Regions from separate parts of the Streptomyces sp. NPDC046727 genome, predicted to be linked through region 3. Evidence: riboswitches for the same ligand, from Rfam matches in the RefSeq annotation. Region 3 holds a riboswitch; each other region holds the start of a gene.
What was found. Region 3 has a riboswitch for S-adenosylmethionine ahead of ABZ937_RS34785 (amino acid ABC transporter permease). Riboswitches for the same ligand answer to the same signal wherever they lie in the genome.
Positions count from the first base shown of each region.

Region 1: it holds a riboswitch for S-adenosylmethionine, as region 3 does, so the genes downstream of both, ABZ937_RS31810 (aminotransferase class V-fold PLP-dependent enzyme) here and ABZ937_RS34785 (amino acid ABC transporter permease) in region 3, are expected to answer to the same signal.
Region 2: it holds a riboswitch for S-adenosylmethionine, as region 3 does, so the genes downstream of both, thrC (threonine synthase) here and ABZ937_RS34785 (amino acid ABC transporter permease) in region 3, are expected to answer to the same signal.

Region 1 is NZ_JBEYYR010000033.1:1,473-11,600, reverse strand. Features, by position in the region: gene ABZ937_RS31815 (PQQ-binding-like beta-propeller repeat protein) at 1-1,493, opposite strand, end outside; gene ABZ937_RS31810 (aminotransferase class V-fold PLP-dependent enzyme) at 1,627-2,988, opposite strand; SAM riboswitch class IV at 3,117-3,233, opposite strand; gene trpD (anthranilate phosphoribosyltransferase) at 3,308-4,372, opposite strand; gene ABZ937_RS31800 (cytochrome bc complex cytochrome b subunit) at 4,494-6,131, opposite strand; gene ABZ937_RS31795 (Rieske 2Fe-2S domain-containing protein) at 6,128-7,186, opposite strand; gene ABZ937_RS31790 (c-type cytochrome) at 7,183-7,995, opposite strand; gene ABZ937_RS31785 (heme-copper oxidase subunit III) at 8,058-8,678, opposite strand; gene ABZ937_RS31780 (hypothetical protein) at 8,845-9,246, shown strand; gene ABZ937_RS31775 (Ig-like domain-containing protein) at 9,294-10,128, opposite strand, start outside.
Region 2 is NZ_JBEYYR010000007.1:163,876-174,003, reverse strand. Features, by position in the region: gene ABZ937_RS11285 (DUF3263 domain-containing protein) at 22-246, shown strand; gene otsB (trehalose-phosphatase) at 283-1,149, shown strand; gene ABZ937_RS11275 (trehalose-6-phosphate synthase) at 1,137-2,576, opposite strand; gene ABZ937_RS11270 (glucosyl-3-phosphoglycerate synthase) at 2,651-3,595, opposite strand; SAM riboswitch class I at 3,751-3,907, shown strand; gene thrC (threonine synthase) at 3,925-5,208, shown strand; gene ABZ937_RS11260 (MoaD/ThiS family protein) at 5,205-5,480, shown strand; gene ABZ937_RS11255 (cold-shock protein) at 5,921-6,124, shown strand; gene groL (chaperonin GroEL) at 6,424-8,046, shown strand; gene ABZ937_RS11245 (NADH:flavin oxidoreductase) at 8,253-9,380, shown strand; gene ABZ937_RS11240 (hypothetical protein) at 9,396-9,968, opposite strand; gene ABZ937_RS11235 (class I SAM-dependent methyltransferase) at 10,050-10,128, shown strand, end outside.
Region 3 is NZ_JBEYYR010000039.1:42,451-52,578, forward strand. Features, by position in the region: gene ABZ937_RS34755 (LLM class flavin-dependent oxidoreductase) at 1-763, opposite strand, end outside; gene ABZ937_RS34760 (NtaA/DmoA family FMN-dependent monooxygenase) at 760-2,142, opposite strand; gene ABZ937_RS34765 (LLM class flavin-dependent oxidoreductase) at 2,168-3,370, opposite strand; gene ABZ937_RS34770 (putative leader peptide) at 3,498-3,629, opposite strand; gene ABZ937_RS34775 (GNAT family N-acetyltransferase) at 3,626-4,432, opposite strand; gene ABZ937_RS34780 (ABC transporter substrate-binding protein) at 4,432-5,451, opposite strand; gene ABZ937_RS34785 (amino acid ABC transporter permease) at 5,550-6,500, opposite strand; SAM riboswitch class IV at 6,852-6,962, opposite strand; gene ABZ937_RS34790 (glutathione S-transferase C-terminal domain-containing protein) at 7,040-7,927, opposite strand; gene ABZ937_RS34795 (putative leader peptide) at 8,007-8,129, opposite strand; gene ABZ937_RS34800 (FAD-binding oxidoreductase) at 8,258-9,418, shown strand; gene ABZ937_RS34805 ((2Fe-2S)-binding protein) at 9,415-9,717, shown strand; gene ABZ937_RS34810 (FAD-dependent oxidoreductase) at 9,710-10,128, shown strand, end outside.

The sequences.
Region 1 (10,128 bases), on a different contig from region 3:
CCCCGGTCGCCGAGGGTGCGGGTCCACTGCGGGCTGCCGGACAGGTTCACCGCGGTCAGCCGGCGCACGTCCTCGTCGTGGAAGCCCACCACGCAGTACACGCCGTCCCGGGTGGCCACGGGGGTGGAGACGTCGTCGCCGAGCCGGACCTTCCAGCGCTTGGAGCCGTCCCGGGAGATCGCGTGCAGGACACCGCCGGCGGTGCCCGCGTAGACGACGGAGCCGTCCGGGGAGAGCGCGCAGCAGGGGCCGTCCAGGCCGCCGATGCCGCCGAGGTCGTACTGCCAGCGCAGCACGGCGGGCGGGGTCTTCGCCGTGCCGGTGTCCGACTGCCGGGGCGAGCTGCTGCTGTCGCCCTCGGACTCGACCGTGAACGCCCGGTCCCACAGCAAGCCGCCGGCCCCCACGGCGACGGCTCCGCCGGCGAGGACCTTCAGCAGACGGCGACGGCCGGGGGCGACGGGGCCCAGGCGGCGGACGGGGGTGGTGGGGAGCGAGGGAGCTGTCGGGGCCGGGGGTGCGGAGGGTGCGGAGGGTTCCACGGGTGCGTTGGGTTCCACGGGTGCGGTGGGCTCGGGCGTGGGTGCCAGGTACTCCACCCCGCTGGGGCGGTCCTCGGGGGCCGGGCGGGACCCGGCCGCGGGGCCGTACCAGCCGGGGCGGACGGCGGCGCGCAGGGTGTCCGGAGTGAATCCGGCGCCCGCCACCACCTCCGCCGGCTCCGGGCGCTCCAGCGGGTCCTCGCGCAGACAGGCCGTCACCAGCGGCCGTACCCCCTCCGGCACGCCGGACAGGTCGAAGTCGCGGGTCAGGACGCGCAGCAGGACCACCGAGTCCTGGCCCTCGCCGAACGGCTCCCGGCCGGCCGACGCGTAGGCGAGGACCGCCCCGAGGGAGAAGACGTCGCTCGGCGGGCCGACCTGGCCGCCGTTGCGGATCTGCTCCGGCGAGACATAGCCGACCGAACCGACGACCGCGCCGGTGCGGGTCAGCGCGGTGGCCTCCAGGGCCCGGACGATCCCGAAGTCGATGACCCGGGGCCCGTCCGGGCCCAGCAGGATGTTCGACGGTTTCAGGTCACGGTGGACCAGGCCCTTGGCATGGATGGCGGCCAGCGCCTCACCGAGCGCGGCGGCGAGGATCCGGACCGCCGGCTCCGGCAGCGCGCCGTGGTCCAGGACCGCGTCCCGCAGATTCGGGCCGGCCACGAACTCCGTCGCCATCCACGGCCGTTCGGCCTCGGTGTCCGCGTCCACGACCCGGGCGGTGTACGTGCCCACGCCGCCGACGGTCTGCGCGGCGCGGACCTCGTGGCGGAACCGGGCACGGAAGGTGCGGTCCTCGGCGTGCTCGCTCCGGACCACCTTCACCGCGACTGCCAGTCCCGTGCGGGACCGGGCGAGGTAGACCTCGCCCATGCCGCCCGCGCCGAGTCTGTGCGTGGTGGTGTACGGGCCGATGTGGCGCGGGTCGACTGCGCGCAACGGCTGCACTCCGGGTCCCCCTGTCCGATGTGGTGTCAGAGGGAGGTTATATGCGCCGTCTCGTCTGCCGCGTCCGGAGGTACGGCGACTGCGGGTGCGTTGTGGCTGCTCGCGCAGTTCCCCGCGCCCCTTCGGGGCGCTCTCACACCGCCGGGACGCAGCGGCCCTCCTCCGTGCGGTACTGCCACTTCGCGCCCTGCGTCACCAGTTCCTTCACCGCGTCGACGAAGCGCTCGACGTGTTCGTCGGGGGTGCCCGCGCCGAAGCTGACGCGGATGGCGTTGAGGGACTTCTCGCCGGGGGCCGCCTCGGGGGCGCCGCACTCGCCCTGGGTCTGCGGGTCGGAGCCGAGCAGGGTGCGGACCAGGGGGTGGGCGCAGAAGAGGCCGTCGCGGACGCCGATGCCGTACTCGGCGGAGAGGGCGGCGGCGAAGTGGGAGCTGTTCCAGCCCTCGACGACGAAGGAGAGGACGCCGACGCGCGGGGCGTCGTCGCCGAAGAGGGAGAGGATCTTCACCTCCGGGACCTCGGCGAGTCCCTCGCGGACCTTGGCGATCAGGTGCTGTTCGCGGGCGACCAGGGTGTCCCAGCCGGCCTCGGTGAGGGCCTTGCAGGCGGAGGCGACGGCGTAGGCGCCGATGACGTTCGGGGAGCCGGCCTCGTGGCGGGCGGCGGTCTCGTGCCACTCGACGGCCACTCCCCCGTCCTCGCGCCGGGTCACCCTGCGGCTGGCGCCGCCTCCCGCGAGGTACGGCTCGGCCGCCCGCAGCCAGTCGGCGCGGCCCGCGAGGACACCCGAGCCGAAAGGGGCGTACAGCTTGTGGCCGGACAGGGCGACCCAGTCGACGTCCAGGTCACGGATGTCCACGGGGTGGTGCGGGGCCAGCTGGGCGGCGTCCAGGACGATCCGGGCGCCGTGGGCGTGCGCGGCGGCGGCCAGCTCCCGCACCGGCCACAGCTCGCCCGTGACGTTGGACGCGCCGGTGACGCAGACCAGGGCCGGGCCGTAGGGGTCACGGGCGGCCAGGGCGCGCTCCAGGGTCTCGACGGCCTGGGCCGGGGTGCGCGGGGCGTCGAGGTAGGTGACCCGCGCGTCCTGCCAGGGCAGCAGGGAGGCGTGGTGCTCGGTCTCGAAGACGAAGACCTGGCAGCCGGCCGGGATCACCCGGGCGAGGAGGTTGAGGGAGTCCGTCGTGGAGCGGGTGAAGATCACCTGATCGGTGGCCCGGCAGCCGAGGAACTCGGCGACCGTCTTGCGGGCGTTCTCGAACAGGTCCGTGGAGAGCTGGGAGAGGTAGCCGGCACCGCGGTGGACGCTGCCGTAGTACGGGGCGTACGCGGCGACGTCGTCCCAGACGCGCTGGAGGGCGGGGGCGCTGGCCGCGTAGTCGAGGGCGGCGTAGGCGACTTCGCCGCCGGTGACCAGCGGGACGGTGACATCTCGTCCCAGAACGGGCAGAGGGGTGCAAACGGACTGGTCGGAGGCAGCGGTGAAGACAGACATGGCGGAACTCCCGTGAGAGGAAGAAGAGGAAGAGAGAAAGGGTGTGCGGAGGCGGGGCTCTGCGGCCCTAACGCATTCGCTTGCTCACGGGAGACTCCTCGACGACCAGGATCCCTGGGTTCGTGAGGGATCCGCGCTTGCCGTACACCTTGCTGTGCACGGCCTGGTCTTCACCCGGGGCACCCCGCCACGGACGGAGGGTTGCCGGACAGTCGGCCGGGGCCTCATGACTGTCACTCATGACCTGGTACAGGAACGTACGCGAAATGATCGTCGTCCCGCAACCGGTGTCCGGATCGCGGGACGACTCCCGGTGGGGTCAGGCGTTGCTGACGGCCACCCAGCGGTCCAGCGTGCGCCTGGCCGCGCCCGAGTCGATCGACTCGGCCGCCTTCGCCATGCCCGCGCGGATCTGCTCGGCCAGCGGCGCGTCCGTCGGCCGGAGGGCCACCAGGGCGGCCGCGGAGTTCAGCAGGACGGCGTCCCGTACGGCCCCCGTCTCGCCGTCCAGCAGCCGGCGGGCGACCTCCGCGTTGTAGGAGGCGTCGGCGCCGCGCAGGGCGTCCACGGGGACCAGCTCGATGCCGACCTCCCGCGGGTCGAAGGTCTCCTCCGTGACCTTGCCGTCGCGGACCACCCACACCCGGGAGGTGGCGGTGACGGTCAGCTCGTCCAGGCCGTCGTCGCCCCGGAAGACCAGGGCGGAGTTGCCGCGCTCGGCGAGGACGCCGGCCACGATGGGCGCCATGCGCGGGTCGGCGACCCCGACCGCCTGGGCGCGCACCTTGGCCGGGTTGGTCAGCGGGCCGAGCACGTTGAAGGTGGTCCGGATGCCCAACTGGGCGCGGGCCGGGGCGACATGACGCAGCGACGGGTGGAACCGGACCGCGAAGCAGATGGTGATGCCGGCTTCCTCGGCGACCTCGGCGACCCGCCGCGGGGTCAGGTTCAGGTTGATCCCGAGCTTCTCCAGGACGTCGGAGGAGCCTGAGGAGGAGGAGGCGGCGCGGTTGCCGTGCTTGACGACCTTCGCGCCGGTGCCCGCGACGACGATCGAGGACATGGTGGAGATGTTCACCGTCTTGGCGCCGTCGCCGCCGGTGCCGACGATGTCGACGGCCGGGCCGGGCACCTCGATCACGTTCGCGTGCTCGTACATCGTCCGGACGAGTCCGGTGATCTCCTGGACCGTCTCGCCCTTGGCCCGCAGCGCCACCATGAACGCGGCGATCTGCGCGTCGGTCGCCTCGCCACGCATGATCAGGTCCATCGCCCAGGCGGTGTCGTCGGCGGACAGGTCCCGGCCGTCCAGCAGACCGTTCAGCAGGGCGGGCCAGGAGCGGCCCGCCGCGGTGTCGCCTCCAGCGGGGGTCACAGCGCTCATCAGCCGCTCCTTGAACAGATTCCTGCCATGTCGTACCCCACCCTATCCACCCCGAGGCACGGCGAAGGGCCCCGTCCGTAACCCGGACGGGGCCCTTCAGCGTGGCGTGGCGACGCGGGGATCAGTGGTGGCCGTGGCCGCTCGTGATCTCCTTGTACTCCTCGACGGTGGGCTTGGGGATCTGGTTGTCCTCGCCGTAGTAGGCGTTGCTGAGCTTGGCGCGCAGCTTCTGGGACACGGGCACCTTGCGCTCGACACCGTTCTCGTCGACCGTCGGGCCGATCTCGGCCGGCTCGTACTGGTGGTGCGCGGTGAGGGTGTGCAGCTGCTCCTGGCTGAGCGGCTCGTGCACCTCGATGAACTCACCGTGCGGCAGGCGCTTGATGATGCCGGTCTCGCGACCGTGCAGCACCTTGTCGCGGTCACGCCGCTGCAGACCCAGGCAGATCCGCTTGGTGACGATGAACGCGATGACCGGGCCGGCGAAGAACGCGATCCGGACGAACCAGGTGACGGAGTTGATCGACAGGTCGAAGTGGGTGGCGAAGAGGTCGTTGCCACCGCCCACCAGGCCGACCATGTAGACCGTCACCCAGGCGACACCGAACGCGGTACGGGTCGGGGCGTTGCGCGGGCGGTCCAGGATGTGGTGCTCGCTCTTGTCGCCGGTGACCCAGGACTCGATGAACGGGTAGACCGCGATCGCCGCCAGGACCAGACCGAAGAGCACCAGCGGGATGAACACGCCCAGGACGAGCGTGTGACCCCAGAAGTTGATCTCCCAGCCCGGCATGTAGCGGACCAGACCCTCGGCGAAGCCCATGTACCAGTCGGGCTGGGCGCCGGTGGACACCTGGTCCGGACGGTAGGGACCCATGGCCCAGATCGGGTTGATCTGCGCGACCGCGGCGATGGCCGCGATGACACCGAAGACCAGGAAGAAGAAGCCTCCGGCCTTGGCCATGTAGACCGGCAGCAGCGGCATGCCGACGACGTTCTTCTCGGTCTTCCCGGGGCCCGCGAACTGCGTGTGCTTGTGGTAGAAGACCAGGATCAGGTGCGCCACCATCAGGCCGAGCATGATGCCCGGCAGCAGCAGGATGTGGATCGAGTAGAACCGGGCGACGAAGTCGTGGCCGGGGAACTCGCCGCCGAAGAGGAACATCGAGATGTACGTGCCGACGATCGGCATGGACAGGATCGCGCCCTCGGTGAAGCGGACGCCGGTGCCGGAGAGCAGGTCGTCCGGCAGCGAGTAACCGGTGAAGCCGGTGAACATGCCGAGGACGAACAGCAGGAAGCCGAACAGCCAGTTGATCTCACGCGGCTTGCGGAACGCGCCGGTGAAGAACACGCGCATCATGTGCACGAACATGCCGGCGAGGAAGATCAGCGCGGCCCAGTGGTGGATCTGCCGGATGAGCAGACCACCGCGCACGTCGAAGGAGATGTGCAGGGTCGAGTTGAACGCCTCGGACATCAGCTGTCCCTGGAGCGGGACGTAGCTGCCGTGGTACTCCACCTCGTTCATCGACGGGTGGAAGAACAGCGTCAGATAGACACCCGTCAGGATGATGATGATGAAGCTGTACATGCACACTTCGCCCAACATGAACGACCAGTGGTCGGGGAAGATCTTGCGCATGTTGGCCTTGGCCAGGGAGTAGATCCCGAGCCGGCCGTCGGCCCAGTCGGCGATGCGCTCGCCGGCCGGGGCCTTCCCGCGAGAGCGGGAGCTGTCGTTCTGTGAAGTACTCATCCGCGCTCCCAGAATGCAGGACCGACGGGCTCCTCGAAGTCGCCGAGCGCCTGGAGGTAACCCTCACTGTCCACGCCGATGCGCAGCTGCGGCAGGGCGTGGCCGGCGGGGCCGAAGATCACTCGGGCACCGTCGGAGAGGTCGAAGGTGGACTGGTGGCACGGGCACAGCACGTGGTGCGTCTGCTGCTCGTACAGCGAGATCGGGCAGCCGACGTGGGTGCAGATCTTCGAGTAGGCGACGATGCCCTGGTGCGACCACTCCAGCTCGCGCTTGTCCTTGATGTTGCCCGGCTGGATCCGGACGATCATCAGGGCAGCCTTGGCGATCTCGTTCTGGAACTCCTCGTCGTGCTCCTCCAGGCCGTCCGGCTTGGCGAAGGTGAGCGAGCCCACGGCGACGTCCTCGGGACGCAGCGGCTGGTTCGTGTTCATGTTGACCAGGCGCATGCCCTTGGCCCACATCGTGTGGCGGAGCTTGGTGCCGGGCGCCGGACCGAGACCGCCGAGCAGCATGACGCCGGAGAGCGGCACGAAGGCCAGCGCGCCGAACATCGTGTTGCGGATCAGCTTGCGGCGGCCGAGCGCCGACTCCTTGGCACCCTCGCGGAAGTCCGCGTGAACCTTCGCCCGGACCTCGGGAGCGGCCTCGATCGGGTGACGGTCGTCGGCGACCTCCACGTCGGACATCAGGGTGCGGGCCCAGTGGACCGCGCCCGCGCCGATGCAGAACAGCGCCGTGCCGAGGGTCAGACCCAGCGCGAAGTTCATCGCGCTGATGTGCCCGATCGGGAAGACGAAGATCGACTTGTCGTTCGGGATGGCCAGGTACGCGACGATGAAGCCGATGGTGGCCAGCATCGACACCGTGAACAGCAGGGCGACCATGCGCTCGGACCGCCTGGCGGCCCGCTCGTCGATGTCCTGGATCCGGTGCTCGTGCGGCGGCAGCCCCGGGTCCGCGAACGGGTTCTCCTCGTCCGCGACCGTCACCGCGCCGGCGGCGTGGTCCTGCTCAGCGGGCAGGTTCTCTTCTGGAATGTCTTGGCTACTCATGACTTCTTGGCCTTTGCGGTCCGAGCGGCGACCCAGACGGCGACCGCGATCAGCGCGCCGAGGCCGAAGATCCAGGCGAACAGGCCCTCGGTGACCGGCCCGAGGCCGCCCAGCTCCAGACCGCCCGGGTTCTCCGTCTTGCTGCCGTTGACCGCGTTCAGGTACGCGATGATGTCCTTCTTGTTCTTCTCCGACATCGTGGTGTCGGGGAAGGACGGCATGTTCTGCGGGCCCGTCTGCATGGCCTCGTAGATGTGCTTCGGAGCGACACCCTCCAGGCTCGGCGCGAACTTGCCCTTGGTCAGGGCACCGCCCTTGCCGGTGAAGTTGTGGCACTGCGCGCAGTTGGTGCGGAACAGCTCGCCGCCCTTGGCGATGTCCGCGCCCTCGGGGCCGTACTGCTGCTTGGTGGGCACGCTCGGGCCGGCGCCCAGCGACGCCACGTAGGCGGCGAGCTGGTCGATCTGGGCCTGCGTGTAGATGTTCTTCTTCTTAACGACCTGCGGGCCCTGCGAGGTGGCGGCCGGCATACGGCCGGTGCCCACCTGGAAGTCGACCGCGGCGGCGCCGACACCGACCAGGCTCGGGCCGTCGGAGGAGCCCTGGCCACCGGTGCCGTGGCAGCTGGCGCAGCCGACCTCGTAGAGCTTCTTGCCCTCCTTGATGGTCAGGGACTGGGAGGTTTCATCGGCCTGCGCCTTGTCCGCGGGCGCGAACGCGGCGTACAGCCCCCCAGTGGCCGCCAGCGCGAGGAGTAGGACGACGACCGCCGCCAGCGGATGGCGTCGTCGTGCGGAGAGCTTTTTCACGGATTACCCCGGTGTCAGGATCTTCTGCGTCGGTGCTTCTGGATGTGCGGGAGCGGTCCCGGCTACTTGATCAGGTAGATCGTGGCGAAGAGGCCGATCCAGACGACATCGACGAAGTGCCAGTAGTAGGACACGACGATGGCGGCGGTCGCCTGCTCGTGGGTGAACCTCTTGGCCATGTAGGTACGGCCGAGGACCAGCAGGAAGGCGATGAGACCGCCCGTCACGTGCAGGCCGTGGAAGCCGGTGGTCAGGTAGAACACCGAGCCGTACGGGTCGGAGGACAGCGAGATGCCGTCCTTCTTCACCAGCTCCGTGTACTCGTAGATCTGACCGCCGATGAAGATCGCACCCATGATGAAGGTGAGGATGAACCAACCACGGAGCTTCTTCACATCGCCGCGCTCGGCCGCGAACACGCCGAGCTGACAGGTGAGGGAGGAGAGCACCAGGATCGTGGTGTTCGTCGCGGAGAACGGCACATTGAGCGCCTCCGCCTGCTCCTTCCAGTGAACGGGTCCGGTCACCGATCGGAGGGTGAAGTACATCGCGAAGAGGGCCGCGAAGAACATCAGCTCGGAACTCAGCCAGATGATGGTTCCGACGCTGGTGAGGTTCGGCCGGTTGACCGACGGGTGCGCGTGCCCGGTTTCTACTGTCGTTGCTGTCGCCACGACCGACATTATGTCGGTCGCTTATCTCGCGCTCACTCCGGGGGGTGCCGTTCGGAGTGTTGCCCCCCGCCAGACCGGTGTTGACGTGGTGTTCACGGTGACGACGACGGGAGTAACATCCGCCCGGACGGCCCTGCCCGTCCTGTCCGTACGACGCTGACGTCTCGGAGGAACAATGCAGCCGACCGCCACGGTGCTGGTCTACAGCGACGACTCCACCACCCGCGAGCAAGTACGGCTGGCCGCCGGGCACAGGCCGGCTCCGGACGTCCCCAGGGTGGAATTCCTGGAATGCGCGACTCCGGACGCGGTGCTGCGGGAACTGGCCAAGGGGGGCATCGACGTCTGCGTGCTGGACGGCGAGGCCGTGCCGATGGGGGGCATGGGGGTGTGCCGGCAGATCAAGGACGAGGTGTTCAACTGCCCGCCGGTGCTGGTTCTGATGGGGCGGCCCCAGGACGCGTGGCTGGCCACGTGGAGCCGGGCCGACGCGGCCGTCACCCTGCCGGTGGATCCGGTGGAGTTCGCCTCCGCGCTGGCTTCTCTGCTCCGTCAGAGGCGGTTGGTGGGCGCCTAGCGGCGGCAGCCGCGTGCCGGACACGGCCCCGCACCCCTTCAGGGCGCTCACAGTGCCGCTGGCTGGATCCTCAGCGCGTCCTGGGGGGCCGGGCCGTCCGGTCTGCCGTCGAAGAGGGCGCTGCCGGTGCGCCACTTGTTCCAGTCGACGTTCCAGTCGCCGAAGCCGTTGCCGAAGGGCTCCATGGGGTCGCCCGCGGAGTTGACGACCTTGACGATGTCGCCCGCGCGGATGTTGTCGTAGAACCACTCGGCGTTGGACGTGCTCATACCGGTGCAGCCGTGGCTGACGTTCTCGTAGCCCTGGGAGCCGACGGACCAGGGGGCGGCATGGACGTACTCGCCGGACCAGGTGACCCGGGTGGCGTAGTAGACCGGCAGGTCGTAGGAGTCCGAGGTGCCCTCGGCGATGCCGACGGTGGTGCCGCGCATCCGTACGAAGTACTGCTTCTCCAGGACGACCTTGACACCGTTGCGGGTCTCGAAACCGGGCTTGCCCGTGGTGACCGGGATCTGCTCGATCTGCTGGCCGTTCTTGTAGTACGTGAGCTGGTGCGCGGCGGCGTCCGTGACGACCTCGACCCGGTCGCCGATGGTGATCTTCAGGTCCTTGGACTTCGCGCCCCACAGCCGGTCGCCGATCCTGACGCCGTCCAGGTTGCTGTGCGCCAGGACGGTCGCGTGGACCGGCCAGTACTCCTTGGGGCGGTAGTGGAGTTCCTTGTCGCTCACCCAGTACCAGGAGCCCGGCACGGCCGGCACGGAGTCCACGCGCAGCGCACGCTCCACGACGGCGCGCTGCGCCTTGTCCTTGATCTCCTGGTCGAGCTGGGCCGTGATGGGCTGCCCGACGCCGTAAGTGCCCTTCTGGGGCCCGAACGTG
Region 2 (10,128 bases), on a different contig from region 3:
CGCGGCGCTACGGTGGTTCGCATGGAACTGGGCAGCCGGGAGAAGGCCATCCTCGCGCTGGAGCGCCGGGGCTTTGCCGGCGCCGGCGCGAAGGAACGGGCGATCCGCGAGGAGCTGGGCCTGGCCCCGGTCCGCTACTACCAGCTCCTCAACGCCCTGCTGGACGACGAGCGGGCCCTGGCCCACGACCCGGTGACGGTGAACCGGCTGCGCCGGGTCCGCCAGGCGCGGCGCTCCGAGCGCTGAGGAGTGGACGGTTGCCCGCATGGATAGGGTCGCCGTATGGGTACCCAGACACCGGACTCGACGGACCCCGCACACCCGCTGCCCACCCCGCAGACGCCGGCCGGCCGTGACGGACTCGCCGCCCTGCTCGCCCGGCCCCGCACCGCGCTGATCGGCCTGGACTTCGACGGCACACTGGCCCCGATCGTCGACGACCCCGAGCAGGCCCGCGCCCACCCCGAGGCCGTACCCGCGCTCGCCGCGCTCGCCCCGAAGGTGGCCTCCGTCGCCGTGATCACCGGCCGCCCGCCCGAGGTCGCGGTCCGCTACGGCGGCTTCGCCGGCGTCCCCGGCCTGGAGCACCTCACCGTCCTCGGCCACTACGGCGCCGAACGCTGGGACGCGGCCACCGGCACGGTCACCGCGCCGCCCCCGCACCCCGGCGTGGCCGCCGTCCGCGCCGAGCTGCCGCGCCTGCTGGAGCGCGTCGGCGCCGGGCCGGGCACGTGGATCGAGGAGAAGGGCCGGGCCCTCGCGGTCCACACCCGCCGCGCCGCCGACCCGCAGGCCGCGTTCGAGTCCCTGCGCACCCCTCTCGCCGACCTCGCCACCCGGCACGGCCTCATCGTCGAACCCGGCCGGCTGGTCCTGGAACTCCGCCCGCCGGGCATGGACAAGGGCGCGGCCCTGCTCGACCACGCCCGCGCCACCGGCGCCGGATGCGTCGTCTACGCCGGCGACGACCTGGGCGACCTCCCCGCCTTCGCCGCGATCGACAAGCTCCGCACCAACGGCACCCCCGGCCTGCTGATCTGCAGCGGCAGCACGGAGGTCACCGAACTGGCGGAACGGGCCGACCTGGTGGTGGACGGCCCGCAGGGGGTCGTGGAACTGCTCAGGGCACTGGCGGCTCAGCTCGGCTGACCGGTCAGCGCCTCCAGCTGATCCAGGAACCACCGGGCCGGCGGCAGCGCGGTCGCGGCGGCGGCCAGCCGCTTCGACCGCTCCGCGCGTTCTCCCGCCTGCAGGCTCAGCGCCTCGTGCAGCGCCCGCGCCGTCCCCGCGATGTCGTACGGGTTCACCACGAACGCGTCCTCGCCCAGCTCCTCGTACGCCCCGGCCTCCCGGGACAGCACCAGCGCGCAGCCCTCGTCCGAGACGACCGGGACCTCCTTGGCGACCAGGTTCATGCCGTCCCGGATGGGGTTCACCAGCGCCACGTCGGCCAGCCGGTACGCGGCCAGGGACCGCGCGAAGTCGTCCTTCACGTGCAGCACCACCGGCGTCCAGTCCGCCGTGCCGTACCGCTCGTTGATCTCGTCCGCGACCCGCTGCACCTCGGCGGTGTACTCCCGGTACACGGCGAGGTCCTGCCGCGACGGGTACGCGAACGCCACGTGGACGACCCGCTCCCGCCACTCCGGGTGGTCCTCCAGCAGCTGCTCGTACGCCAGCAGCCCGCGCGCGATGTTCTTGGACAGCTCGGTGCGGTCCACCCGGACGATCGCCTTCCGCCCCGGGCCGATCTCCTCGCGCAGCGCCGCCATCCACGTGTCCACGTCCGGCTTGTGCGCCCGCTCGCGCAGGAAGTCCGCGTCCGCGCCCAGCCCGTGCACCCCGATCCGGGTGCCGGACGGGATGCCGGGCCCGAGCACCGCGTGACAGCAGTCGACGAACGCGTCCGCCCACCGCCGGGTGAGGAACGCCGCCCGGTCCGCGCCCAGGATGCCGCCGAGCAGCTCGGCCGCGATGTCGTCGGGCAGCAGACGGAAGTAGTCCGGCGGGGCCCACGGGGTGTGCGAGAAGTGGCCGATGCGCAGGTCGGGACGGAGCTGCCGGAGCATCCGGGGGGCCAGCGCCAGGTGGTAGTCCTGGATCAGCACCGCCGCGCCCTCGGCCGCCTCCTGGGCCAGCGCCTCGGCGAAGGCGCGGTTGTACGCCTCGTACGACGCCCACTGCCGCCGGAACTCCCGGTCGAAGACGGGCTCCAACGGGGTCTGGTACAGCATGTGGTGGACGAACCAGAGCACCGAGTTCGCGATGCCGTTGTACGCCTCGGCGTGCACGGACGCGTCGATGTCGAGCATCCGCACCCGCTGCCCGCCGGTCTCCTCGGCCGGCAGCAGCCCGCCGTCCGCCCGCCGGACCGCCGCCCGGTCGCCGTCGCCCAGCGCGGCGCACACCCACACCGAGCCCGCGTCCGACCCGATGGCGGACAGTCCCGAGACCAGCCCGCCGCCGCCCCGCCTGGCGGTCAGCGCGCCGTCCTCGCCCACCTGATACGAAACCGGGCCGCGGTTGGACGCGACCAGCACCTGAGCCTTCTCGGCAGCACCCTGCGTGGAAGCCATGGTCCTCAACCTAGCCCGGCCCGGAAACGCTCAAACGTACGGTCCGCCGCAGGAGGGGACCGTATACGGCCGGTTCACGCCACCTTCCGGTCGGCGTACTCCGCGATCTCCACCATGGGCGGGCGCTCCTCGGTGTCCACCGAGTAGGTGCGCGGCTCGAAACCGTCCTCGCCCCGCTCGAACTGGGTCAGCGCGGGCCGGATCAGATGGCCGCGGGCCAGCCGGAGCTGGGCCGTGCGGTAGATGGCGGCGGCCATCCGGCCGAGGGCCTGCCCGTCCTGGTGCCGGTGCCTGCGCACGCCCACGTCGACCTGGGCCAGCGCGTCCAGGCCGACCAGGTGCAGCGCGTCCACCAGCATGCCCAGCTCCACGCCGTAGCCGACGGGGAACGGCAGCTGCTCCAGCAGGGAGCGGCGGGCCGCGTACTCGCCGCCCAGCGGTTGCACGAACCCGGCCAGCTGCGGCCAGTGCATGTTCAGCAGCGGGCGCGCCATCAGCTCGGTGACCCGGCCGCCCTGCCCGGCAGCGCCGGCGAGGGGGCGGTCGTACATGGCCTTGACCAGGTCGACGTCCGGCTCGGTGAGCAGCGGGCCGACGATCCCGGTGACGAAGTCGGAGGAGAACTCCTTCAGGTCCGCGTCGACGAAGCAGAGGATGTCCCCGCCGGTGACCAGCAGCGAACGCCACAGGACTTCACCCTTGCCGGGGACGGCCGGGATGCGGGGCAGGATGTCGTCACGGTGGACGACCCGGGCGCCCGCGCGCGCGGCGACCTCGGAGGTGCGGTCGGTGGAGCCGGAGTCCACGACCACGATCTCGTCGACGAGCGGGACCTGCTCCACGAGGTCGTGCCGGATGACCGCCACGATGTCGCCGACCGTCTCCTCCTCGTTGAGCGCGGGCAGGACGACGCTGATCGTCCGGCCGGTGCGCTGCTTGGCGGCCACGACCTGGTGCAGCGGGCGATCGGCCACGGACCAGGAGCGGGTGCTCAGCCAGCGCTCGACTTCTTGCAGCACGGTCTGCGGCTCCTCACTGTCACGACCACACGTCACCGTGTGACCCATCTCGCGGTTCGGACGACTATCTCAACTGTCCTGGCCTTCGGTTACAGTCTTGAACAACGCCGATGACCATCGCATGTCGGGGGTCGCGCGCGTCCACAACCGAATACCGCTCATCCAGAGGGGCAGAGGGACACGGCCCGATGAAGCCCCGGCAACCCTCCAGTCGGCACTCGTAGATCAGTCCTGATCGTCTCCGCGAGGCTCCCGGCTAGGGAAGGTGCCAAATCCGTCTCACGGCGAAGTGCGTCGTGAGGAAGATGAGGAGAAAGGGCCTCGCCTCCATGGCTGTGCAGACAGTTGCAACCACCACTGACTCCACCGTCGATCTCGGTCCCGCCGCCGCTCTGAGCTGTCGCGAGTGCGGTCACCGGGTACCGCTCGGCCCGCTCTTCGCCTGCGAGGAGTGCTTCGGCCCGCTGGAGATCGCCTACGACTTCTCCGCCTACGACACCGAGGAACTGCGCCGCCGCATCGAGGCCGGCCCCGCGAACATCTGGCGGTACGCGCCACTGCTGCCGGTCCCGGCGGACGTCGCCGGCAAGCCCAACATCAACCCGGGCTGGACCAAGCTCGTCAAGGCCGACAACCTGGCGCGCGAACTGGGCGTGACCGGCGGTTTGTACGTGAAGGACGACTCCGGCAACCCGACGCACTCCTTCAAGGACCGCGTGGTCGCCCAGGCGCTGGAGGCCGCGCGCGCCTTCGGCTTCACCACGCTCTCCTGCTCCTCCACCGGCAACCTGGCCGGCGCCGTCGGCGCCGCCGCCGCCCGCGCCGGCTTCCGCTCCTGCGTGTTCATCCCGCACGACCTGGAGCAGGGCAAGGTCGTCATGGCCGCGGTCTACGGCGGCGAACTCGTCGGCATCGAGGGCAACTACGACGACGTGAACCGCTTCTGCTCCGAGCTGATCGGCGACCCGGCCGGCGAGGGCTGGGGCTTCGTCAACGTCAACCTCCGGCCGTACTACGCGGAGGGCTCCAAGACCCTGGCGTACGAGATCTGCGAGCAGCTCGGCTGGCGGCTGCCCGACCAGATCGTCATCCCGATCGCCTCCGGCTCCCAGCTCACCAAGATCGACAAGGGTCTGCAGGAGCTGATCAAGCTCGGTCTGGTCGAGGACAAGCCGTACAAGATCTTCGGTGCGCAGGCCGAGGGCTGCTCCCCGGTGTCCACCGCCTTCAAGGCCGGGCACGACGTGGTCCGCCCGCAGAAGCCGAACACCATCGCCAAGTCCCTGGCCATCGGCAACCCGGCCGACGGGCCGTACGTCCTGGACATCGCGCGCCGCACCGGCGGTGCCGTGGAGGACGTGACGGACGAGGAGGTCGTGGACGCCATCAAGCTGCTCGCGCGCACCGAGGGCATCTTCGCCGAGACGGCGGGCGGTGTGACGGTCGGCGTGACGCGCAAGCTGATCGAGAACGGCGTGCTCGACCCGTCGCTGACCACGGTCGTCCTCAACACCGGAGACGGCCTGAAGACCCTCGACGCGGTGGCCGGGACCGGCCTCACCGCCACCATCCGCCCGACCCTGGACTCCTTCCGAGAGGCTGGCCTCGCATGAGCGTGACCGTTCGCATCCCCACCATCCTGCGCACCTACACCGGCGGGCAGGCCGAGGTCACCGCCGCCGGCGCGACCCTCGGCGAGGTCATCGCCGACCTGGAGAAGAACCACACCGGGATCGCCGCCCGCGTCCTGGACGACCAGGGCAAGCTGCGCCGGTTCGTCAACGTGTACGTGAACGACGACGACGTGCGCTTCGAGCAGGGCCTTGAGACGGCGACCCCGGACGGCGCCGGCGTCTCGATCATCCCGGCGGTCGCCGGCGGCTGATCCGGCCCCTTCATTACCGTCGGTAACTTCGGTTACCGATTGTTCAACCGATTGCCCCCTCCGTGAGAGAAGCGGAGGGGGCAATTCTGCGTGATTGAGCGCGGTAGAGTTGGGGAACACGGTCGCGGCTCTCGGGTCGTGGGCCCTGCATTCATGCCGCACGCCCGACAAGAAGTAGCCAAAGTGTGCGGGTTCTTTGCGGCTTTTGTGGCCTTTATGGGGCCCGACTTGCCCTGAAGTCGGGTGAATCCTCACCACTTTCCGGACCTCTTGCGTCCAGAATTCTCGTCCGATTGACCTGTTGCAGACGGCAGTTGGACAGATACATTCAGCCGCGGTCGACGCGTTCCGGCGCACGCCCCCGATCAATGGGGGGTGAGGTCTGACCCGGGTCCGCGAAGTGTGGATCTGTGCAAGGGCCAGTAATAGGGGAGTTAGGCATGGCTCAGGGCACCGTCAAGTGGTTCAACGCGGAGAAGGGGTACGGCTTCATCGCGGTCGACGGTGGTGCGGACGTCTTCGTCCACTACAGCGCGATTCAGATGGACGGCTACCGCACCCTGGAAGAGGGCCAGCGGGTCGAGTTCGAGATCTCGCAGGGCCAGAAGGGCCCGCAGGCCGACATGGTTCGCGTCACCGCCTGAACGTTTCTTGTACGAAGGGCCCGCACCTCGCAGAGGGTGCGGGCCCTTCGCCGTGTCCGGGTTCCGGTGTTCGCGGGCGGCTGACGGGCGCTCCACACCCGTCGGGGCGCTTGCACTCGAGCATGCCGAGTGCTAATCATTGGCGTTAGCACTCTGAAGGTGAGAGTGACAGCGAAGGACCGGGTCGGTGAGGCCCGCAGGCCAAGTGGGGCAAGGAACCACGGGGTCCGCGAGCCGTCCGTCGCGGGCGCGGGCGCGGTCCGAAGGAATCACCCCCAGTCCTGGAGGGACCACTTCACATGGCCAAGATCATCGCGTTCGACGAGGAGGCGCGGCGCGGCCTCGAGCGCGGCATGAACCAGCTCGCGGACGCCGTCAAGGTGACGCTCGGCCCCAAGGGTCGCAACGTCGTCCTCGAGAAGAAGTGGGGCGCCCCCACGATCACCAACGATGGTGTCTCCATCGCCAAGGAGATCGAGCTCGAGGACCCGTACGAGAAGATCGGCGCCGAGCTGGTCAAGGAAGTCGCCAAGAAGACGGACGACGTCGCCGGCGACGGTACGACCACCGCGACCGTCCTCGCCCAGGCCCTGGTCAAGGAAGGCCTGCGCAACGTTGCCGCCGGCGCCAACCCGATGGCCCTGAAGCGCGGTATCGAGAAGGCCGTCGAGGCCGTCTCCGCCGCCCTGCTGGAGCAGGCGAAGGACGTCGAGACCAAGGAGCAGATCGCCTCCACCGCGTCCATCTCCGCCGCCGACACCCAGATCGGCGAGCTGATCGCCGAGGCCATGGACAAGGTCGGCAAGGAAGGCGTCATCACCGTCGAGGAGAGCAACACCTTCGGTCTGGAGCTTGAGCTCACCGAGGGCATGCGCTTCGACAAGGGCTACATCTCCGCCTACTTCGCCACCGACATGGAGCGCATGGAGGCGTCGCTGGAGGACCCGTACATCCTCATCGCGAACTCCAAGATCTCCTCGGTCAAGGACCTGCTCCCGCTGCTGGAGAAGGTCATGCAGTCGGGCAAGCCGCTGCTGATCATCGCCGAGGACGTCGAGGGCGAGGCCCTGTCGACCCTGGTCGTCAACAAGATCCGTGGCACCTTCAAGTCCGTCGCCGTCAAGGCCCCGGGCTTCGGTGACCGCCGCAAGGCCATGCTCGGCGACATCGCCATCCTCACGGGCGGCGAGGTCATCTCCGAGGAGGTCGGCCTCAAGCTGGAGAACGCGACCCTGGACCTCCTGGGCCGCGCCCGCAAGGTCGTCATCACCAAGGACGAGACCACCATCGTCGACGGCGCCGGCTCCTCGGAGCAGGTGGGCGGCCGGGTCAACCAGATCCGCGCCGAGATCGAGAACAGCGACTCGGACTACGACCGCGAGAAGCTGCAGGAGCGCCTGGCGAAGCTCGCCGGCGGTGTCGCGGTCATCAAGGCCGGTGCCGCCACCGAGGTGGAGCTCAAGGAGCGCAAGCACCGCATCGAGGACGCCGTCCGCAACGCGAAGGCGGCCGTCGAGGAGGGCATCGTCGCCGGTGGTGGCGTGGCCCTGCTGCAGGCCTCCCAGGTCTTCGAGAAGCTGGAGCTGGAGGGTGACGAGGCGACCGGCGCCAACGCCGTGCGCATCGCCCTGGAGGCCCCGCTGAAGCAGATCGCCGTCAACGCCGGCCTCGAGGGCGGTGTCGTGGTGGAGAAGGTGCGCAACCTGACCCCGGGCCACGGCCTGAACGCCGCGACCGGCGAGTACGTCGACCTGGTCGCCGAGGGCATCATCGACCCGGCGAAGGTGACCCGTTCCGCGCTGCAGAACGCCGCCTCCATCGCCGCGCTGTTCCTCACCACCGAGGCCGTCATCGCCGACAAGCCGGAGAAGGCCGCCGCGCCGGCCGGCGGCGGCATGCCGGGCGGTGACATGGACTTCTGATCCTTCGCGGATCACCTGTCCTTTCCGAGGGCGGTACCCCCTGTCTCTGGCGGGGGGTGCCGCCCTCGGGCGTGTCCGGCATCACGCGGATCCCGTGGCCGGACCGGGGAATGCGGGGCCGCGTGCGGACATTTGCTTAAGTAGCTGCAACAATGCGCACGCACATACCAGCCGGTTGACCCTGTCAAGTTGCGAGGAGCCCCCACGTGACCGTCCCCCCGCCCTCCGCCTCCCGCGCGGCCCGCGTCCTCTCCCGCCCGATCACGCTGAACGGACTCACCGTCCCGAACCGGATCGTGATGGCGCCGATGACCCGCATGTTCTCCCCGGGCGGCGTTCCCGGTGAGGACGTGCGCTCGTACTACGCGCGCCGCGCCGCCGCCGGCGTCGGCCTCATCGTCACCGAGGGCACCTACGTGGGCCACGAGTCGGCCGGCCAGAGCAACCGCGTCCCGCGCTTCCACGGCGACGAGCAGCTGGCGGGCTGGGCGAAGGTCGCCGAGGACGTGCACGCGGCCGGCGGCACGATCGTCCCGCAGCTGTGGCACATCGGCATGGTCCGCGAGCAGGGCCAGCCGCCCTTCGCGGACGCCCCCGCCGTCGGCCCCTCCGGCCTGGCCACCGCCGGCGCCGAGCCCACCGGCAAGACGATGACGCAGAAGGACCTGGACGACGTCATCGCCGCGTTCGCCGAGGCCGCCGCCGCGGCCGAGCGCATCGGCTTCGACGGCGTGGAGATCCACGGCGCCCACGGCTACCTGCTCGACCAGTTCCTGTGGGCGGGCACCAACCGCCGCACCGACGCCTACGGCGGCGACCCGGTGGCCCGCACCAGATTCTCCGCGGAGATAGTCGCCGCGGTCCGCGCGGCCGTCTCCCCCGAGTTCCCGATCCTCTTCCGCTACTCGCAGTGGAAGCAGCAGGACTACACCGCACGCCTCGCCGAGACCCCCGAGGAGCTGGAGGCCATCCTCACCCCGCTCGCGGCGGCCGGCGTCGACGTCTTCCACGCCTCGACGCGCCGCTACTGGCTCCCCGAGTTCGACGGCTCCGACCTCAACCTGGCCGGCTGGACGAAGAAGCTCACCGGCAAGCAGACCATCACCGTCGGCTCGGTCGGCCTGGACGGCGACTTCATCAACGCCTTCGCGGGCGAGGGCTCCCCGGTCAAGGGCATCGACAACCTCCTGGACCGGCTGGAGTCCGACGAGTTCGACATGGTCGCCATCGGCCGCGCGCTGCTCCAGGACCCCGAGTGGGCGGCCAAGGTGCTCGCCGACCGCTTCGACGAGCTGAAGCCGTACGACGCGTCGGCGGTGAACACCCTCAGCTGACCGGGCGGAACCGGCCTAGAGGTTGCCCATGGGTTCGATGTCGATCCGCACCGGTGTCCCCCACACCCGGAGCACCTCGTAGTCGGTGAACTCGTGGACGAGCCGGTACGCCATCGCGGGCCGGGACCCGCGGCGCTGGGCGGCGAGATACGCCTCGGCCTCGCGCCGGTCCCGGCGGGGCGTGCCGCACAGCTGCCACTCCTGGCCGTTCCACAGCTCCGGCAGCCAGCGCTGCTGGGGCTGCGGCCGGTCACCGCGGACGCCGTACCGGGAGGGGGCGGTGGGGGCCGGTTCGCCCGGGCGGGGCCTGCTGCCCTGGAACTCCGAGCGCCGGGCGGCCCGGCGCCGGGTCTCGCACAGCAGACACAGATCGGGGGCGCTCTCGTCCACGGGCCCCTGCGGGTGCTCGGGGCAGCGGGTGGCGGGCGCACCGGTGGTGACGCTCTCGTCCAGCAGATCGAGGGCCCGTCGCAGATCGTCCCTGATCTCGTGCAGCCGGGCGTCCGGCGTGTCGGCGGTCAGGGCCTCCCCGTGCTCCCCGAGCAGCCGGAGAGCCCGTCCGAGGGCGGTGAGCTGGGCGTGGTTCATGGCGATCGGTTGCCTCCTCCCCTCCATGGTGCCCTGCCCGGGCGAACGGGGGCCCGGCGGGCTCGTGGTGGAGTGGGGTGCGTGACGACGACCTTCACGGACCGCCTGCTCGCCGCCCTCGACCGCTTCAACGCGGCCCACCCCTGGGACCACAACGCGC
Region 3 (10,128 bases):
AGACCGGCCGGTACGCGGCGAGCGCCTGCTGGGAGGTCGGCGCCACGCAGATACCGGCCGTGCCGGCGCCGATCGCGATGCCGGCCGGGTCGTGGCCGTAGTGCTCCCAGCGTTCCCGGTAGTGGCGGATCAGCTCGGCGTACGGCCCCATGGGGTGGGTGACGTTCGCGGAGAACAGCGGGTCGCCGTAGCGGGCGGCCAGCTCCACGGACTCCTTGCTGGTGGCGCTGCCGTGCCAGACCCGGACCGGCCGCTGGTACGGCCGCGGCCACACCTCGGCGTCCGTCAGCGGCGGCCGGAAGCGGGTGTCGGCGGTCACCCGGTCCTGCCGCCAGATCCGCCGGAACACCTCGTAGCTCTCCGCGTTGCGGTCCCACTGGTCCTCGGGGGTGACCTGGAACAGCTCGCGCTGCGCGGTGCCGTTGCCCTTGCCGATGATCAGGTCGAGGCGGCCGTCGGAGAGGTGGTCCAGGGTCGCGTAGTCCTCGTACGCCCGGACCGGGTCGAGCAGGCTCAGTGTGGTGACGGCGGTGAAGAGCCGGATGCGGCGGGTGAGCGCGGCGACATGGCTGAGCACCACCGTCGGCGCGGAGGAGAGGAACGGCCGCTCGTGCCGCTCCCCCACGCCGAAGCCGTCGAAGCCCAGCTCCTCCGCCAGCACCGCGTTGTCCAGGACCTCGCGGAACCGTTCGTGCGTCGGCTTGTGCGCGCCGGTGACCGGGTCCGGCCGGTGCACGATCAGCGTGATGGCGAGGAACTTCACGACGCGGCCCGCTCGGGCGAGGCGTCGGTGCCGGCGTCGGGGTGGGCCAGGCCGAGGTGGTCGCGCAGGGTCGTGCCCTCGTAGTCGGTGCGGAAGACGCCCTGCTCCTGGAGCAGCGGGACCACCTTGTCGGCGAACGGGTCGAGCCCGCCGGGGGTGATGTGCGGGACGAGGATGAAGCCGTCGGAGGCGTCGGCCTGGACGAAGTCGTTGATGGTCCGCGCGACGGTGGCCGGGGAGCCGATGAAGGACTGCCGGTTGCCGGTGTTGATGACCAGGTCGCGGATGGACCACTTGTTGGCCTCGGCGAGCTGCCGCCACTCGCGGGCGATGGCGACCGGGTCGCGGTACATCCGCACCTGGGCGCGGCCCCGGGAGATGTGCTCCTCGGCGACCACCGGGTCGACGTCGGGCAGCGGGCCCTCCGGGTCGTAGGCCGACAGGTCGCGGTTCCAGACGAACTCCAGGTGCTTGATGGCGGTGGCGCCGCTGACCTGCTGTCGGCGGACCTCGCGGGCGAGTTCGGCGGCCTCCTGGTCGGTGTCGCCGAGGACGAAGGTCGCGGCGGGCAGGATGAGCAGCTGGTCGGGGCGGCGGCCGTACTTGGCGAGGCGGGACTTGACGTCCGTGTAGAAGGCCTGGCCCTCCTTCAGGGTGGAGTAGCGGGAGAAGATCGCGTCCGCGCCGGAGGCGGCGAACTCGCGGCCGTCGTCGGAGTCGCCCGCCTGGAAGATGACGGGGCGGCCCTGCGGGGAGCGCGGGACGTTGAACCGGCCGTGGATGTCGAAGTGCTTGCCCCGGTGCACGAAGGCGCCGGCCCTGGCGTCCCGGAGGAAGGTGCCGGTGGCCTGGTCGGCGAGGATCTCGTCACCGCGCCAGGAGTCGAACAGCTCGTGCGCGGTGGCGAGGAACTCCTGGGCGCGGGAGTAGCGCTCCTCCTGCGGCAGGAAGCCGCCGCGGCGGAAGTTCTCGCCGGTGAAGGCGTCCCAGGAGGTGACGACGTTCCACGCGGAGCGGCCGGCGGAGAGGTGGTCGAGGCTGGCGAACTGGCGGGCCACCTCGTACGGCTCGTTGAACGTGGAGTTGATGGTGCCGGTCAGGCCGAGCCGCTCGGTGACGGCGGCGAGCGCGGCCAGCACGGTGAAGGTGTCGGGGCGGCCGACCACGTCCAGGTCGTAGATCTGGCCGCCCTGTTCGCGCAGCCTGAGGCCCTCGGCGAGGAACAGGAAGTCGAACTTGGCGCGTTCGGCGGTCCGCGCGAAGTGCACGAAGGAGCTGAACTCGATGTGGCTGCCGGCGGCCGGGTCGCTCCACACGGTGGTGTTGTTGACGCCGGGGAAGTGGGCGGCCAGGTGGATCTGCTTCAGCGGCTTGCTCATGGCGTACGGTCGTCCTCTCCGGCCTTCAGGCGGCTGCGTAGCGGTTGGCGGGGCGGGTGAGGCCGAGGAGGCCGCGCAGGGTGCCGGACTCGTAGGCGTCCCGGAAGCGGCGGCGGCGCCGCAGCTCGGGCACCAGGTCCCGGGTGATCCGGGGCAGGTCGTGGCCGGCGACCGCGGGCCGCAGCCGGAATCCGGTCAGGCCGGCCTCCGCCAACTCCTCCAGCAGGTCGGCCAGTTGGGCGGCCGTGCCGGTGAAGATCCGGGCGTCGCTCTCGTACGGCGTGCCCGCGAGCGTGTCGAGGCGGTCACGGCGGGCCTCCGCCTCGGCCTGGCTGTCGTCGAGGAGGACGACGAGGTCGCCGAAGACGTGCAGCGTCTCCTCGGCGCGGCCCGCCGCTTCCTGCTCGGCGCGGATCTCGGCGATGATCGCGCGGGCCTGGTCCGCGTCGTGCGGGGTGACGTGGCCGATGTCGGCCTGGCGGGCCACCAGCCGGTAGGGGACGGTCCGATGGGCGAGGGCGGTGACGAGCGGCTGGCCCTGCGGCGGGCGCGGGGTGATGGAAGGGCCCTTGACGCTGAAGAAGCGGCCCTCGAAGTCGATGTAGTGCAGCTTGTCCCGGTCGACGAAGCGGCCGGTCGCCGCGTCCCGGATCTCGGCGTCGTCCTCCCAGCTGTCCCAGAGCCGGCGCACCACCTCCACGTAGTCGGCGGCCTCGTCGAACAGTTCGGTGATCACCTCCTGCGCGGCCGGCCCGTCGAAGGAGTCGATCCGGCGGACGGTGCGCCTGCCGAAGTGCGCGGCCTCGTCGGGGCGGGCGGTGACCCGCACGCGCACGCCCGCGCGTCCCGAGCTGACGTAGTCCAGGGTGGCGATGGCCTTGGAGATGTGGAACGGCTCGGTGTGCGTGGTCACCACGGTCGGGATCAGGCCTATGTGCCGGGTGAGCGGGGCGACACGGGAGGCGATGAGGACCGCGTCGAGCCGGCCGCGGACCTGGTCGGTGCGCTCGTCGGGGGCCAGGAGCCGGGAGGACTGCGGGCCGAGGCCGTCCTCGATGGTCACGAAGTCGAGCAGGCCGCGCTCGGCCTCGGTGATCAGGTCGGTCCAGTAGCCGGCGGTGAGCAGGTCGCGGGGGCGGGCGACCGGCTCGCGCCAGGACGCGGGGTGCCAGCCGGTGCCGTCCAGGGCGACGGCGAGATGCAGGTGTGCGGGAGGAGCTGAGGACACGGCGGTGCCTTCCTTGATGTCCTGGATGTCCGTACGAGGAACACCGGCTCGCGGCACGGCCGGGCAGGCGGCGCCGGCTACGGGCGAGCGCGGGAGGAGGGGACCCGGGCCGGGGGCCGGGGGAAGTTCAGTGGCGACAGAGCGCGGCGGACACGCGCTGGAGGTCTATGTGCGGCCGGGAGTGCAGACGGACGGAGCGGTACGGGTGCGGCAGGCGCGCCGGGCGTACCGGCGAGGGCACTCGGGTCACGGCCGTCACCTCCCTCCGTCGGGCTCGGCGGGCCGGATCGGCGTCCGCCTGGCGGATCTCGTCATGACACTCAACGCCCGGCCGGCGTCGGTTGTTCCCGGGCTGCGCAGCTGCATGACGCGGTTGCGGCGGCGCGGGGTGAAGCCGATCGCCTCGTACAGCCGGATCGCGGACGCGTTGTCCGCGGCGGCGTGCAGGAACGGGGTGTCCCCGCGGTCCCGGATGCCCGCCGCGACCGCGCGCACCAGCCGGGTCGCGAGCCCCCGGCCGCGATGGGCGGGGTCGGTGCACACGGCGCTGATCTCGGTCCAGCCGGGCAGCCGCAGCCTCTCCCCCGCCATCGCGACGAGCCTGCCCCGGTGCCGGATACCGAGGTAGGTGCCCATCTCGACGGTCCGCTCAAGGAACGGGCCGGGCCGGGTGCGGGCGACCAGGTCGAGCATCTCGGGGACGTCACCGGGTCCCAGGCGTACGGCTTCCGGAGCCGGTTCGGCCCGCAGCGCGGTGTCGACCAGCTGGACGCCCTCGCCGCCCCCCAGGAGCCCCCACCCGTCGGGGACCTGCTCGACGGGCTTGACCCGTACGGCGGTTCCCGGTCCGACGAGCGTGTGCAGGTCGGCCCAGGCCGCCGGGTCCGCCGGGTCGGCGAGCGCCGCGAAGGCGTAGGTCCCCGGCCGGTAGCGGGCCGCCCTGCCGAACCGCTCGGCCAGGTGAGCGTGCGGGCCGTCCAGCGCGGCCCAGACGGCGTTGTCGAGTTCGGGGGCGTCGGGCAGGGACAGGGATCCGCCTCGGCAGATCGCAGGACGGTCCATCAGGAGTTGTCCAGCGGCAGCCCGGGCGGGTTGACCTCCGACTTCGCCACGGACTCGTTGGAGAGGTTGTAGGCCGCCAGCCACTTGCCGTACTGCCCGTGCTCGATCAGGTAGTTGAGGGCGTCGGCGAGCGGCTCGGCGAGCCCGCTGTCCTTCTTGGCGGTGGCGGCGATGAGGCCCTGGAGCGTCTCGCCGGCGCCGGAGAAGGTGCCCGCGTTGCGGGTCGGGTTCGGCGTGTTCGCGGTCTGCCGGGCGCGGTAGGCGACGGCGGGGTTGGGGCCGAAGTAGGCGTCGACCTTGCCGCTGCTCAGCGCCAGGTTGATGGCGTTCTGGTCCGGGAAGTACTTGACGGTGAGCTTCTTGCCCTCCTTGGCCAGCTTGGCCTTCCACTCCAGGAGGATCTTCTCCTGGTTGGTGCCGGAGCCCACGGTGACCGTCTTGCCGGCGAGGTTCTCGTAGTCGCCGTCGAAGTTCCAGGTGCTCTTCTTCGGCACCTCGAAGGCCAGGTTGTCCTTGCGGTAGGACGCGAACTCGTACTTCTTCTTGCGTTCCTCGGTGTCGGTGACGTTGGAGAAGGCCACGTCGACCTTGCCGCTGTCGATGCCGACGAAGAGGTTCTCCCAGGTCGAGTTCCTGATCTCGGGCTTGAGGCCGAGCACCGCGGCGACGAGCCGGCCGAGGTCGGGCTCGGAGCCGGTGAGGGTCTTCTGGTCGCTGCCGACGAAGTTCAGCGGCGCGGATCCCGAGGGCAGCGCCCCGACGCCGATGACGAGCTTGCCGCTCCTGCGGACGGAGGCGGGCAGTTCGGCGCTGATCGACTTCACTTCGGAGACCTTCAGCTCGGTCTCCTTGGCGGCTCCGTTGGAGAGCTGCCCCACGGTCACCGTGCCGGCCGGTGCCGTGGTGGTGGCGGCGTCGCTGTCTCCGCCGCAGGCGGCGAGCCCGCCGGCGAGGGAGAGGGTCACGGTCGCCGCGGTGAGGCCGCGTGTCAGGCTGCGTCGGGAGAACTGGCTGGGCATGGCTGTCCTTGTCGTTCGGAAGGTGCGGAAGGTGCGGGAGGTGCGGGAGGTGTGGGAGGTGTGGGAGGTGTGGTGCGGGTGAGTGAACAGGTGGAAAGTCAGCGGAACTTGGCGTTCCGGGCCCTCTGCCACGGTGTAGGCGGCAGGGTGCGCGTGGCGCCGCGGGCGTAGTACCGCTCGACGTAGAACTGGACGACGGAGACGGCGCTGGTCAGGATCAGGTACCAGACGGTGGCGACCATGAGCAGCGGTACGACGTCGCCGGGGTAGGTGTTGCCCATCGACTGCACCGCGCCGAACAGGTCGAGCAGGGACACGTAGAACACCAGGGACGTGCTCTTGACCAGGCCGATCAGCTGGTTGACGTAGTTCGGGGTGATGGACCTGAGGGCCTGCGGGAACACGATCCGGCGGAACTGGCGGCCCCGGGGCAGGCCGAGCGCGGCGGCGGCCTCGTGCTGCCCCTGGTCGACGGAGAGGATCCCGCCGCGGACCACCTCGGCCGCGTACGCCGCCTCGTTGAGGCTGAGGCCGATGACGGCGATCGTCATGTCGGTGGCCAGCTTCGACTCGTCGAAGGTGACGAAGGCCGGGCCGAACGGCACCCCGAGACTCAGGGTCTTGTACAGGGCACTGAAGTTGTACAGGAAGATCAGCACCACGATCAGCGGTACGGAGCGGAACAGCCAGGTGTACGTCCAGCTGACCGCGCGCAGCACCGGGCTCCCGGAGAGCCGGCCGAGCGCCAGCAGGATGCCGCCGAGGAGCCCCAGCACGGCGCTGAACGCGGCGACTTCGAGGGTGACGAGGAGGCCGTCGAGGACGGTCGGGCGCAGGAACCAGTAGCGGAAGCGGTCCCACTGGTAGAAGGGGTTCGTGACCAGTCCGTGCAGGATCTGCGCGACGAGCACGAGGACGACGGCGGTGACGATCCACCGGCCGGGCCGGCGCAGCGGCCGGACCCGCTGGACCACTACGGGTTCTGACGGGGTGTCGGTGGCGGTCGGCGCCTCGGCGAGGGAGACGGCGGCGCCAGGGGGTTCACTCATGAGGGGCTCCGGCGGATTCGACACCTCGGGGCCGCGGACGGGCGGGCGGGCCACGACGGCACGGGGGCACGAGGTGGCGCACGGGCACGCGCGGAACCGGGGGCTGGGCGGACAACGGCACACCGGACGGACGGTGTGCGGCGGGAACGCGGGGGCTGGGGGAAGAGGTCAGCCCCGACAGCGGGCGGAGCCCGGTGCGGTACACAGTGCGCTGTTCACGCGGAGCAGATCGACGGCGCGGTCGGCGACGAGGAGACCGGCGTACGACCGTACGCAGCCCTGGGGGCGGCTCGCGGCCGTCCTGGGAGCTGCGTACATGGCGTCACCTGTCAGGTTTTCCGGCCCCGGAGGGCCTCGCGCTTACCGAATATGTCGTCCGGTCCGGTCGTCACCTGGGGCACCCCACCGCGCTGCGAGGGTTGCCGGTCAGCGAGCCAGGGCTTGGCGCTGACGCTCATGACCGTTCTGAGCCGTAAGTAAGGCAGTTGACCGTTCGAATGTCAACGGCTGTCCGCCCAGTGGACGTCGATGGCCCGCTCTCACCTGCGAGAAGCGTCCGGTGTCTCCGTCGCGTGGGCGGCCCAGTCCAGGATCTGGACGGCGGCTCCGGCGGCCTCGAGTCCCTGGCAGCGGCCGTGGTGCCGGCGGGCGATGCCGTCGAGGTCGAGCCGGCGGCCGAAGGCGGGGTGGGCGGCCAGCCGGCGGGCGTAGGCCCACAGGGCGCGGTGGCCGGCGATGCGGTGCACGGCGGAGGCGTCGAGATGGCAGCGGTGGACGGTGTCGAGCTGCACCAGGGAGACCCACAGCTCGATGTCGGCGGCGGTGAGCCGGTCGTCGACGAGGTACTCCTCGCCGCTCAGCCGCCGATCGAGACGGTCCAGGGCGTCCAGCAGCGCGTCGAGGGCGGCGGCCCGCTCGGCGGGGTCGGCGCCGGCCCGCCCGGCGCGCTGCGCGGCCTCCTCGATGTCCTCGGCGCACATCCGCTCGACGGCCTCGATCACGGACTCCTGGCCGGTGGGGTACAGGCAGGGCCGGCCGTCGTGCCGGAACCGGTCCAGGTCGCGCAGGATGTCGGGCGCGTGGGTGCTGACGATGCGTCCGGACCAGTCGTCGCTGAGGACGGGCGCGAGCGCCGGGCCGGTGTAGTGGTGGGCGCTCGCCTCGTACAGCGGGCGCAGCGCCGCGTGGCCGCCGCCGGGGCAGTCCGGGACTGCGGGCAGCAGGGTGACGGGACAGCTGGTGTCCAGGCCGAGCAGGCTGTGGCCGATGGCGAGGCGCAGTCCCTCGGGACAGGCGGTGGACAGGTGGAGCCGGTAGCGGTGCGGCACGGCGTAGTGGCCGCCGCTGCGCGCGTCCCGGCCGATCCGGCCCCGGAAGACGGGGGTGGCGCGGCGGGACGGGACGGCGGCGAGCGGAGTGATGGACATGCGTCTCCCCGGGGCGTGGGTGTGCGGAAGGGCGTACCGGCGTGCGGGTGGCCGGTCGGTGGGGGCGAGGGGGCCCGGCTCAGCGGTGGTGGCTGATCGCGCTGCAGACGCGCTGCAGGTCGATGTGGCGCCGCGAGGTGAGCAGGGGTGCGCCGGGCGACGTCCGGTCCGTGCGGCCGGTGCCCGTTTCGAGGCGCGCCATGATTCCCTACCAGATCACTAGGATTCTCTCCCTGGAGTGTCGGCCGGGCTCCGTACGACGTCAAGGGGGCGTCCACGCCTGGGAATCGGGGTCTCCTCAGCGAGAGCAACATGTGACATAGTACTGGTGTGACGAAGCGACTGACCTGCGATGTCGTGGTCGTCGGGGCCGGGATGGTGGGCGCGGCGTGTGCGCTGTACGCGGCACGCGCCGGCCTCGACGTGCGGGTGGTGGACCGGGGTCCGGTGGCCGGCGGCACCACCGGCGCGGGCGAGGGCAACCTGCTCGTCTCCGACAAGGAACCGGGCCCGGAGCTCGAACTCGCCCTGCTGTCGGCCCGGTTGTGGGCCGAACTGGCCGAGGACCTGGGCACCGCGATCGAGTACGAGCCCAAGGGCGGCCTCGTGGTCGCCTCGACGCCCGGCACCCTGGCCGCGCTGCGGGACTTCGCCGCGGCCCAGCGCACCGCCGGCGTCACGGCCGTACCGGTCGACGGGGACCGACTCCCCGAGCTGGAACCCCACTTGGCGCCCGGCATGGCGGGCGGGGTGCACTATCCGCAGGACGCCCAGGTCATGCCCGCGCTCGCCGCCGCCCACCTGCTCCGCGCCTCCGGTGCCGCCGTGCACACCGGCCGGACCGTGACCGGGGTGCTGCGCACGGCGGACGGCACGGTGCACGGCGTCCGCACCGACCGGGGCGACATCCACGCGCCGGCGGTGGTGAACGCGGCCGGCACCTGGGGCGGCGACCTCGCGGCGCTCGCCGGCGTACGGCTGCCGGTCCTCCCCCGGCGCGGCTTCGTGCTGGTCACCGAGCCGCTGCCACGGATGGTCCGGCACAAGGTGTACGCCGCGGACTACGTGGCCGACGTGGCGAGCGACTCGGCCGCCCTGCGGACCTCGCCGGTCGTGGAGGGCACGGCCGCGGGACCGGTGCTGATCGGCGCCACCCGGGAACGGGTGGGCTTCGACCGTACGCTGTCGCTGCCCGCGGTACGGGCGCTCGCCGTCGGGGCGATCGGGCTGTTCCCGTTCCTGGAGCGGGTCCGGGCGCTGCGGACGTACGCGGGCTTCCGGCCGTACCTGCCCGACCACCTGCCGGCGATCGGCCCCGACCCACGGGCGCCCGGACTCCTCCACGCCTGCGGACACGAGGGTGCCGGCATCGGACTCGCCCCCGGCACCGGCCGGTTGATCGCGCAGACGCTCACCGGCAAGGCGCCGGAGCTGGATCTCACGCCGTTCCGGCCGGAGCGGTTCGACACCGAGGGAGGCGGCGCGCCGTGAATCCACTGGAGCTGACCCGGGCCCGGCCGGGCGAGGCGTTCACCGTCACCTTCGACGGCCGGCCGCTGGCGGCGCTGCCGGGCCAGACGGTCGCGGCGGCGCTGTGGGCGGCGGGCGTGCCGGCCTGGCGCGGCACCCGGGGCACCGGCCGGCCCCGCGGGGTGTTCTGCGGGATCGGGGTGTGCTTCGACTGCCTGGTGACCGTCAACGACCGCCCGAACCAACGGGCTTGCCTGGTGCCGGTACGCCCGGGAGACGTGATCCGCACACAGGAGGGGACGGGCCGGGACGATGACTGAGCGACCCCGTCTCGCCGTCGTCGGCGCGGGCCCGGCCGGCCTCGCCGCGGCCCTGGCGGCAGCCGCACGAGGCGTTCAGGTGACCCTCGTCGACGCGGCCGACCAGGCGGGCGGCCAGTTCTACCGGCAGCCCGCCGCCGCCCTGGGCGCCCGCCGGCCGCAGGCCCTGCACCACCAGTGGCGCACCTGGGAACGGCTGCGGGCGGCACTCGACCGGCATCGCACGGCCGGCCGGATCACCCACCTGACGGATCATCATGTGTGGACCGTGGAGCGGGATTCCGGCTCGGGGACGTTCGGCGTGCACGCGCTGCTCGGCCCCGCGCAGGAGGAGGGCGTCACCGTCCGCGCCGACGCCGTGCTGCTCGCCACCGGCGGGTACGAGCGAGTGCTGCCGTTCCCGGGCTGGAC